3 regions of the Bradyrhizobium sp. STM 3562 genome follow, and region 2 is predicted to be linked to each of the others. Evidence: predicted binding sites of a transcription regulator. Region 2 holds the regulator's gene; each other region holds the start of a gene.
The links. Region 2 encodes PhoB, which activates phosphate uptake and scavenging genes when phosphate is short. Its sites were predicted from a motif close to TGTCATNNANCTGTCAT; they were not measured.
Positions count from the first base shown of each region.

Region 1: P6U23_RS04555 (acetoacetate decarboxylase) is a predicted target of PhoB. The motif match lies at 1,437-1,453, and genes of this name have one in related genera.
Region 3: phnC (phosphonate ABC transporter ATP-binding protein) is a predicted target of PhoB. The motif match lies at 1,231-1,247, and genes of this name have one in related genera.

Region 1 is NZ_CP120694.1:968,447-971,719, forward strand. It holds gene P6U23_RS04545 (WD40 repeat domain-containing protein) at 1-719, shown strand, start outside; gene P6U23_RS04550 (hypothetical protein) at 898-1,251, shown strand; gene P6U23_RS04555 (acetoacetate decarboxylase) at 1,553-2,293, shown strand; gene P6U23_RS04560 (homospermidine synthase) at 2,409-3,273, opposite strand, start outside.
Region 2 is NZ_CP120694.1:665,575-668,847, reverse strand. It holds gene P6U23_RS03060 (aspartate aminotransferase family protein) at 1-196, opposite strand, end outside; gene P6U23_RS03055 (GcrA family cell cycle regulator) at 690-1,202, shown strand; gene phoB (phosphate regulon transcriptional regulator PhoB) at 1,418-2,122, opposite strand; gene phoU (phosphate signaling complex protein PhoU) at 2,194-2,904, opposite strand; gene pstB (phosphate ABC transporter ATP-binding protein PstB) at 2,916-3,273, opposite strand, start outside.
Region 3 is NZ_CP120694.1:1,827,436-1,830,708, forward strand. It holds gene P6U23_RS08395 (alpha-D-ribose 1-methylphosphonate 5-triphosphate diphosphatase) at 1-520, opposite strand, end outside; gene P6U23_RS08400 (chloramphenicol acetyltransferase) at 517-1,182, opposite strand; gene phnC (phosphonate ABC transporter ATP-binding protein) at 1,399-2,211, shown strand; gene phnD (phosphonate ABC transporter substrate-binding protein) at 2,278-3,207, shown strand.

The DNA.
Region 1 (3,273 bases), 300 kb from region 2:
ATCCCAAGCGGCGCTGGATCGACAATGTCGCGCTGCATGCCGACGGCACGATCGCCTGGTCGGCGGGCAAGACGGCGTTCATTCGCAGCCCCAAGGGCGAAGAGAAATCGTTGGAGGTGCCCTCCACCGTCGGCGGGCTCGCCTTCGCGCCGAAGGGGCTTCGGCTCGCGATCGCCCATTACGGCGGCGCGACGCTGTGGTTTCCCAACATGGCGGCGACACCGGAATTCCTGGCCTGGGCGGGATCGCATCTTGCCGTCACCTTCAGTCCGGACAACAAGTTTCTGGTCACCGCGATGCATGAGCCGGCGCTGCATGGCTGGCGCCTGTCGGACAACCGCCACATGCGCATGACCGGCTATCCGGCGCGCGTCAAATCGATGTCGTGGAGCGCGGACGGCAAGCTCCTGGCGACCTCGGGCGCCGACACCGTCATCGTGTGGCCGTTCGCCGGCAAGGACGGCCCGATGGGCAAGGGGCCCGCGATGCTCGCGCCCCTGCAGGCGCGGGTCGCCGCCGTCGCCTGTCATCCAAGGGATGGCGTGCTTGCGGCCGGCTACAGCGACGGCACCATCCTGATGGTGCGGCTGGACGACGGCGCGGAAATCCTGGTGCGCCGGAACGGCGCGCCGGCCGTCTCGGCGCTCGCATGGAACGCAAAGGGCACGTGGCTCGCCTTCGCCGACGAAGAGGGGAATGGCGGCATGCTGGAGCTCTGATCATGATCTGGAAAAGCGTGTAGCGGTTTTCCGAAAAGATCATGCTCGCTCAAAGAGCTAAAGCGCAATGACGCTTCAACCCCATGTCATCGCGCTTTAGGTTCCGTCCAGTTTCAGCGCGGAACATTGGCCTCCACCGGTCGTTGATCTCGCCGGATCCTCTTGCAGGTCGAGCGCGATGCCAACAGACGAGCGGAAACGCGAGATCAACCGACATCTGGCCCTTGCCGCGGCCCTGGTTGCGGCGGGCGTGGTGATGTCGGGCCTCTCGCTTGCTGAAATCGTGGCGCGCGGCCCGCAACAGTTCGCCGAGAGCACGCCGGGCACGCCGCCGCTGCAAGGTACGCCCGCGCCTGAGCAGAGCAGCAAGCCGGCCGAGCCAAAGCCCGGCGGCACACGGCCCACGACACCGGCGCCCGAGCCCGCGCGCCCCGATGCGCAGGCCCAGAAGGAAGGCGCCAAGCCCGTGCTGCCGCCCGCGCCGGCGGAGAAGGTGGCGCCGCCGATCAATCCGTCAGAGAAGGCGAAGTAGGGACATCCCTCTCGCGCGCGACGTCAGAAGACCCGTCACAAGTTCGATGTCATCGCCCGGCTTGACCGGGCGATCCAGTACGCCGTGTTCTCTCGGTTCATTGGTCTCTCTGGAATACTGGATCGTCCGCTTTCGCGGATGATGATGGAGGAGCGTGTGGACGCACCCAGAACAGCGTCACATTTATGACGCGGGTACGACATCCGCGCCAGATTCCGTCGTCGGCTGCCTCCTTTACGACCTCGCCAGTCGTGCGCGACCCATTCATAATCCGCGCATCGCGATTGACAGGGGTAAGCTCATGAAGATCGAGGACATCAGGCGCAGCGCCTATTCCATGCCGCTCACCAACCCGTCGTTTCCGCCGGGGCCCTATCGCTTCTTCAACCGGGAATATTTCGTCATCACCTATCGCACCGACGCGGAAGCGCTCCAAGCGGTGGTGCCGGAGCCGCTCGAGGTCGCAAAGTCGCTGGTCAATTACGAGTTCATCCGCATGCCCGACTCCACCGGTTTCGGCGACTACACCGAGACCGGGCAGGTGATCCCGGTGCGCTTCAAGGGCGAGGAGGGCGTCTATGTCCACTCGATGTATCTGGACGACGAGGGCCCGATCGCCGGCGGACGCGAGCTCTGGGGTTTTCCGAAAAAGCTGGCGCGGCCCAAGATCGAGGTGGAGAGCGACGTGCTGGTCGGCACGCTGCATTACGGCTCGGTGCTCTGCGCCTCAGGCACCATGGGCTACAAGCACCGCCCCGTCGACCACGAGACGGTGCTGAAGGGGATGAGGGTGCCGAACTTCATTTTGAAGATCATTCCCCACGTCGACGGCACTGCGCGGGTCTGCGAACTCGCGCGCTATTATCTCGAGGAGATCACGTTGAAGGAGGCCTGGACCGGTCCCGCCGCGCTCGGCCTGTTTCCGCACGCGCTGGCCGACGTCGCGCGGCTGCCGGTGCGCGAGGTCGTCTCGGCGCTGCATTTCAAGGCGGACCTGACGCTCGGACTTGGGACTGTCGCGTTCGATTATCTCGCGAAGTAGCGCGCGGTCATTCCGGGGCGGTGCGAAAGCGCCGAACCCGGAATCTCGTGCCCCAAACCTCGAGATCCCGGGTCTGCGCGCCTTTGGCGCGCATCCCGGGATGACACCTTCGGGGTCAACGCACCAGCACGTTCCGGAACTGCCAGGGGTCGCTGCCGTCGATGTCCTCCGGGAACAGGCCGGGCCGGTCGGTCAGCGGCGTCCAGTCGGTGTAAAAACCTTTCACCGGGCCGAGATAGGGCCGCTGGATCTGCAGGCAGCGGTGGAAATCCATCTCGTCCGCCTCGACGATGCCGGCGTTCGGGTTTTCGAGCGCCCACACCATGCCGGCGAGCACGGCGGAAGAAACCTGCAGGCCGGTGGCGTTCTGGTAGGGCGCGATGCGGCGCGTCTCCTCGATCGAGAGCTGCGAGCCGTACCAATAGGCGTTCTTGGCATGGCCGTAGAGCAGCACGCCGAGCTCGTCGATGCCGTCCTCGATCTCGTTCTCGTCCAGGATGTGCCACTTCGGCTGCATCTTGCCGGCGGCGCCGAAAATCTCGTGCAGCGACAGCACCGCATCGTTCGCGGGGTGATAGGCGTAGTGGCAGGTCGGCCGGTACACCACCTTCTGTCCGTCGCGCACCGTGAAGTAGTCCGCGATCGAGATCGACTCGTTGTGGGTGACCAGAAAGCCATATTGCGCGCCGGGGGTCGGGCACCAGGAGCGCACGCGGGTGTTGGCGCCGGGCTGCTGCAGGTAGATGGCCGCCCCACAGCCATAGGCATGAGTGGCGCCGTTCTCCGGCATCCACGTCTCATGCGTGCCCCAGCCGAGCTCGGCCGGCTGCAGGCCCTCGGAGACGAAGCCTTCCACCGACCAGGTGTTGACGAACACATTCATCGGCTTCGGCTTCTTGGAACGCTGGGTGTCGCGCTCGGCGATATGGATGCCCTTCACTCCGAGCTTTTGCGCAAGCAGGCCCCAGCCTTCGCGGCTC
Region 2 (3,273 bases):
GTTTCGTCGCCTGCTCTTGCAGCGCCTTGACGAGATGCGGGTGCGCGTGCCCGAGCGCATTCACCGCGACGCCCGAGGTGAAATCGAGATAGCGCTCGCCGTCGGTTGCGATCAGCCATGCGCCCTCGCCTCGCTCGAAGGCGAGATCGACCCTGGCGAAGACGGGAAGCAGATGCGACGCGGCGCTGTTGGTCATGACGATCACTTGGCAGTCACTGATGGGTTGCGGCCGGCGTGATGCGCGCAATTAACATGGTCGCATCAACGACCCGATCCGGAAACGAAACGTGCCGCCTTTTCAGGGCGGCACGTGAGGGCATTTTATGCACATGGGGATAAGTGTCAACCTTATCAGCACGCCTGATGCGAGCGCAGGGATTCCGTAGGATTCCGGTGGGATGCAGCAGGAATCCCGCATGGCACAAGGGTTTCTGACAACACGGAACATGTGGAAGGCGCTTGCGGACTCTTGCGCCGGAGTCACGGCATATTGTAGCGTCTTTTTCGTCGGATACGACATCTCGTGCGGCAGTTTTGATCCCAAGAGTTAGGCTGTTTGGCGTACACGTCCGGGCGCGCTTTTCGCTCCCGGCGAGCCTTAAGGGATTCTGACCGCAAGGGTTTTTGGGATTGGGCATCGCAGCGCCGGAAGAACAGGTTCGGCCGGCGTGAGGCGGAGGATGGAGTCGATGACAGTATTGACCTGGTCAGACGAGCGCGTCGAACAGCTAAAGAAGCTCTGGGAAGCCGGGCTTTCAGCCAGCCAGATCGCCGCAGAACTCGGAAACGTGACACGCAACGCTGTGATCGGCAAAGTGCATCGGCTTGGGCTCTCCGGCCGCGCCAAGGCCCCGGCGGCGGCTGCGCCGCGCCAGCGCAAGCCGCGTCCGGCCCAGCACATGATGCGGGTGTCGCGCCCGGTCTCGCGCGGCAACACGGCGCTGGCCCACGCCTTCGAGGTGGAGCTCGAGCCCGACCCCATCGCCTACGACAACGTCGTGCCGATGAGCCAGCGCCTGTCGCTCTTGGAATTGAACGAGGCCACCTGCCACTGGCCGGTTGGCGATCCCGCAAGCCCGGATTTCTTCTTCTGCGGCGGCAAGGCGCTTACAGGCCTGCCCTACTGCGCGCATCACTCGCGCGTCGCCTATCAGCCGGCGGCGGACCGGCGGCGGACGCCGGCGCATAAGCCGACGAGGTAACGACTGTCGCGGCAAAGTATCCGCTGTCGTCCCGGCCAAGTGAGCAAAGCGAGCGCCGAGCCGGGACCCATAACCACAGGCGGCCATTGTCACGCACGGCGGCACGACGAGCTGAGCTATCGCGACAACAAGGGCCTGTGATTATGGGTCCTGGCTTTCGCCAGGACGATGCCGAGTGATTGGCAGCGCTCTCGCCGCGACGACTACCGAACCGCTTACGACTCCGCCTTCGCGAAGCGGTCGTCCAGCGCGTAGCCGGCGCCGCGCACGGTGCGGATGGGATCCTGCTCGCGGCCGGGGTTGAGCAGTTTGCGCAGGCGGCCGATATGGACGTCGACGGTGCGCTCATCGATATAGATGTCGCGGCCCCAGACGCTGTCGAGCAGTTGCTCGCGCGAGAACACCCGGCCGGGATGCTCCAGGAAAAATTCGAGCAGGCGATACTCAGTCGGGCCGAGATCGATCGGCCGGCCCGAGCGGGCGACGCGGCGCTTCTCGCGATCGAGCTCGATGTCGCCGTAGGCGAGCACGGTGGCTAGCCGCTCGGGGCTCGCGCGGCGGAGCAGGCCCTTCACGCGGGCAAGCAGTTCCGGCACCGAGAACGGCTTGACGATGTAGTCGTCGGCGCCGGTCGCAAGGCCCCTCACCCGCTCGCTCTCCTCGCCGCGCGCCGTGAGCATGATGATCGGCAATTGCTTGGTCTCGGGGCGCGCCCGCAAGCGCCGACACAGTTCGATGCCCGACAGGCCCGGCAGCATCCAGTCCAGCACGATCAGGTCGGGGACGCGCTCCTTCAGCCGCGTGTCGGCATCGTCGCCGCGTGCGACCGTTTCGACTTCATAGCCTTCGGCCTCGAGATTATAGCGCAACAGCGTGGTCAGCGCTTCCTCGTCTTCCACCACCAGAATGCGTGCGCTCATGGCTTGGAGTTCTCCATTTGCTTCAGCATGATCTGATCCGAAAAGCGGTTTCCACTTTTTCGGATCGTGCTCTAATTACCCGGGACGGCAAAGGCCGTCGTGTCGCCCTTCGGGCGCTTGTCGAGAATTTGTTGACCTTCGATCATGTAGAACACCGTTTCCGCGATGTTGGTCGCGTGATCGCCGATCCGCTCGATGTTTTTGGCGCAGAACATCAGATGGATACAGAAGGAGATGTTGCGCGGGTCCTCCATCATGTAGGTCAGGAGCTCGCGGAACAGCGAGGTGCAGATGGCGTCGACCTCCTCATCGCCCTTCCACACGCTCATCGCCGCCGGCAGGTCGTGGGCCGCATAGGCGTCGAGCACGCTCTTGACCTGCTGCTGCACCAGATCGGTCATGTGCTCGAGCCCGCGGATCAGCTTTAGCGGATGGAAATCGCTCTCCAGCGCCGCGACGCGCTTGCCCATATTCTTGGCGAGGTCGCCGATCCGCTCCAGATCGATCGCCACCCGCATGGCGCCGACGATCTCGCGCAGATCCACCGCCATCGGCTGGCGCCGCGCGATGGTGAGCACCGCCCGCTCCTCGATCATGCGCTGCATGTTGTCGATCTCGAGATCGGCGGCGACCACGCGCTGGCCGAGCGCAACGTCGTGGCGAACCAGCGCATCCACGGACTCGACGATCATGCGCTCGGCAAGGCCGCCCATCTCCGCAACCAGACGGGTCAGCTCCTGCAGGTCACTGTCGAACGCCTTGGCTGTATGTTCGGAACCCATATTCGTTCTCCTCAGCCGAAGCGGCCGGTGATGTAGTCCTGGGTGCGGCGGTCACCCGGCGACGTGAAGATCTTGCTGGTATCGTCGAACTCGATCAGTTCGCCGAGATACATGAAGGCGGTCTTGTCGGAGACGCGCGCCGCCTGCTGCATGTTGTGGGTGACGATGGCGATGGTGTAATTCTCCGACAATTCCTGGATCAGCTCCTCGACCTTGGCGGTCGAGATCGGGTCCAGCGCCGAGCACGGTTCGTCGAACAGGATGACTTCCGGGCGCACCGCCACGGTGCGGGCAATGCAGAGCCGCTGCTGCTGGCCGCCGGAAAGGCTGAGGCCGGAGGCGTTCAGCTTGTCCTTGACCTCGTTCCAC
Region 3 (3,273 bases), 1.2 Mb from region 2:
CGAGGCTTGCGACCGTGAAGGCCATGTGGTCGTTGAACGCGAACAGATCGATGCGCCCGGCGGCCAGCCAGCGGCCGATTTCGTCCTCGGCGTCGAGATTGTAGGTCTCATGACGCAGATGGAAGCGGGTATCCGCCTTCAGTTGCGGCCGCAAGCTTTCGATGGCTTCGAGCAGTAGGCGCGCGTTATCACCGCTGCGCAGGCCCGGCTCCCAGGACCAGGTGATGGCGTGAAACACGGTGGTGATGCCGTTGCTGACGGCCTGCCGGTCGCTGTCGAGCAGCGCCACGTCGATCGGGAAATCGACGCCCGGGCGCGGCATCATCTGTCGCTCGAAGGCATCGCCATGCAGATCGACAATGCCGGGCAGCACCAGCAGGCCGCGGCCATCAACGTTCAACGCCGCGCGTCCATGGCCCGCGTCTACATCGCGGATTTTGCCGTCGGCGATTCGGAGCGAGGTCTCGATGATTGCATCGCCGAGCAGGGCACGGCCACCTTGGATGAGGATGTCAGTCACGATGCGGCACTTCGTCGCGAGAGGGGTGAGCCGGTCGCAGACTGCCCCTCGTATTTATCGAGGAAGTCTTCGACCGAGAGTTTTCTGAAATCGGGCAGCGCTGCGCGCAAGGCATCGTGATCCCAGTCCCACCACGACAGTCGCGCGAGCCGGTCGGCGATACTTTCCGAGAAACGTCGCCGTATCGGCCGCGCCGGATTGCCGGCGACGATCGTATAGGCCGGGACGTCCTTGGTGACGATCGCGCCTGCCGCGACGACTGCGCCGGTGCCGATACTGCGGCCCGGCAGCACGACTGCGCCATGGCCGATCCAGACGTCATGGCCGATCTGCACGCGATGACTCTTCCGCCAGTCGAAGAACTCGGCTTCATCGGCTTCGCCGGGAAAATAGGCGCTGGCGCGGTAGGTGAAGTGGGCCTGAGTCGCCCGGTGCATGGGGTGATTGCCTGGATTGATCCGCGTCATTGCCGCGATCGAGCAGAATTTTCCGATCGTGGTGTAGGTCATTTGGGCATCGTTGACGACATAGGAGTAGTCACCCATCACCACGTCGAGCAGGATCGTGCGCGCCCCGACCTCGCAATAGGCCCCAAGCCTGGTCTCCTGCACCTTTGCCGTGGGATCGATGGTAGGTTCAATTGAGAGCGCTTTGCCGGCCATTCGAAGTTCCACGAGCAACAAGTCGAGGGCCCGTCTTTAACATGCTTCGTGACAAGGCGATGACATTTAAGTGACGCATGTAAGCGATGCATGTGGATGCATGAGTAAAGTGATGCATGAGCAGCTGTGCACGATTGCCGCAGCGCGGCGCGCTTGTCACATAACTGTAGAATCCCGGCGCTAGCGATGGCCCTGAGCTAGCCGCTGGAGCCTTGAATGCTGGTTGTGGAAGGGTTGACGTGCCGTTTCGGCAAAAAAGCGGCGGTCGACAACGCCTCCTTCGCTGTCGCTCCTGGCGCATTCGTCGGCGTGATCGGCCGCTCCGGCGCCGGCAAGTCGACGCTGCTGCGGACCATTAACCGCCTCGCGCCGGCGACCGAGGGCCGCGTCCTCTTTAAAGGCGTCGACGTCACCGCCCTTCGCGGCAAGCAACTGCGGCAGTGGCGCGCCCGCTCGGCGATGATCTTCCAGCAGTTCAATCTGGTTGGCCGTCTCGATGTCTTGACCAACGTGCTGATGGGCCGGCTTTCCGAGATCTCATCGTGGCGCTCGCTTGCCCAGCTTTGGCCAGAGCAGGACGTGGCGGTCGCAATGTCGGCCCTCGAGCAGTTCGATATGGCTTCACTGGCGGCCCAACGTGCCGACCAGCTTTCAGGCGGTCAGCAGCAGCGCGTGGCGATCGCGCGTGCGCTGGTGCAGGAGCCGGAGATCATTCTGGCCGACGAGCCGATCGCATCGCTCGATCCCCGCAACACCAAGATCGTGATGGACGCGCTGCTGCGCATCAATAAGCATTTCGGCATCACGGTCCTTTGCAATTTGCATTCCCTCGATCTGGCGCGCAGCTATTGCGACCGCCTCATCGGCATGGCCTCGGGTAGGGTCGTCTTCGACGGGGTACCCGCTGCATTGACCGAGACGATCGCGCGCGCGCTCTACGATCTCGAGGCGAACGAAGTCATGGGCGTCGCCTCCGTCGACGTGCCGGCTTCAACCGTTCCGGCCGTCGGCGAAGCCGCCGCGGCTTGATCATCCTGCGTCGCTGCAAGGCGCGCGTCTTTACGAAGTTAGGACCACCAACAACGAAGGTGCATCATGATCAACCGTAGACTGGTTCTGGCCGGCGTCGCCGCGTTTGCATTTGCAACGTCTGCCTCCGCCGAGGACTGGAAGCAGAAATATCCCGAGATCACGTTCGCCGTGATCCCGGCTGAGAACGGCTCCGGCGTTGTCGAGCGCTTCACGCCTTTCGTGAACTATCTTTCCAAAGAACTCGGCATCAAGGTGAATCTGCGCGTCGCCAACGACTACGCCGCCGTCATCGAAGGCCAGCGCGCGGGCAACATCCACATCGGCTATTACGGTCCGGCTTCGTTCGCCCGCGCCCGTCTGACCGGTGTGAAGACCGACGCCTTCGTGATCGACGTCAACTCCGATGGTTCCAAGGGCTATTATTCGGTGTTCTATGTGCTCGCCAAGAGCCCGTACCAGAAGCTCGATGACCTGAAGGGCAAGAATCTGGGTCTGGTCGATCCGAACTCGACCTCCGGCAACAACATGCCGCGCTTCAAGATGAACCAGATGGGCATCGATCCCGACCATTTCTTCTCCCAGGTCATCTTCACGGGCAGCCACGAAAATGCCGTGCTGGCCCTGGCGCAGGGCACCGTGGATGTCGCCGCCAATTGGTGGAACGCCGAGGACGATTCCAATCTGACCCGCATGCTCGCCAAGAACATGCTGAAGAATGCCGACGGCACGCCGATGAAGAAGGAGGACTTCCGTGTCATCGTGAAGTCGGACCTGATCATCAACTCGCCTTACGCCTATCTCAGCGACCTGCCGGACGATATGAAGGCCGCGATCAAGCAAGCCTTCCTCGCTGCGCCGGAGAAGGATCCCGAAGCCTTCAAGAAGCTCTCGGACGGTAAGAACCGTCCGTGGCAAACGATCACCAATGAGGACTACAACAAGACGATCGATCTGATCAAATTCGTCGACGGCCTGCGCAAGAAGGCGTCCTGATCGTCGCCGATCAATGAGGCCGGGTCCTGCGCGACCCGGCCTTTTTTCGTCTTGCTCCCGCACCGA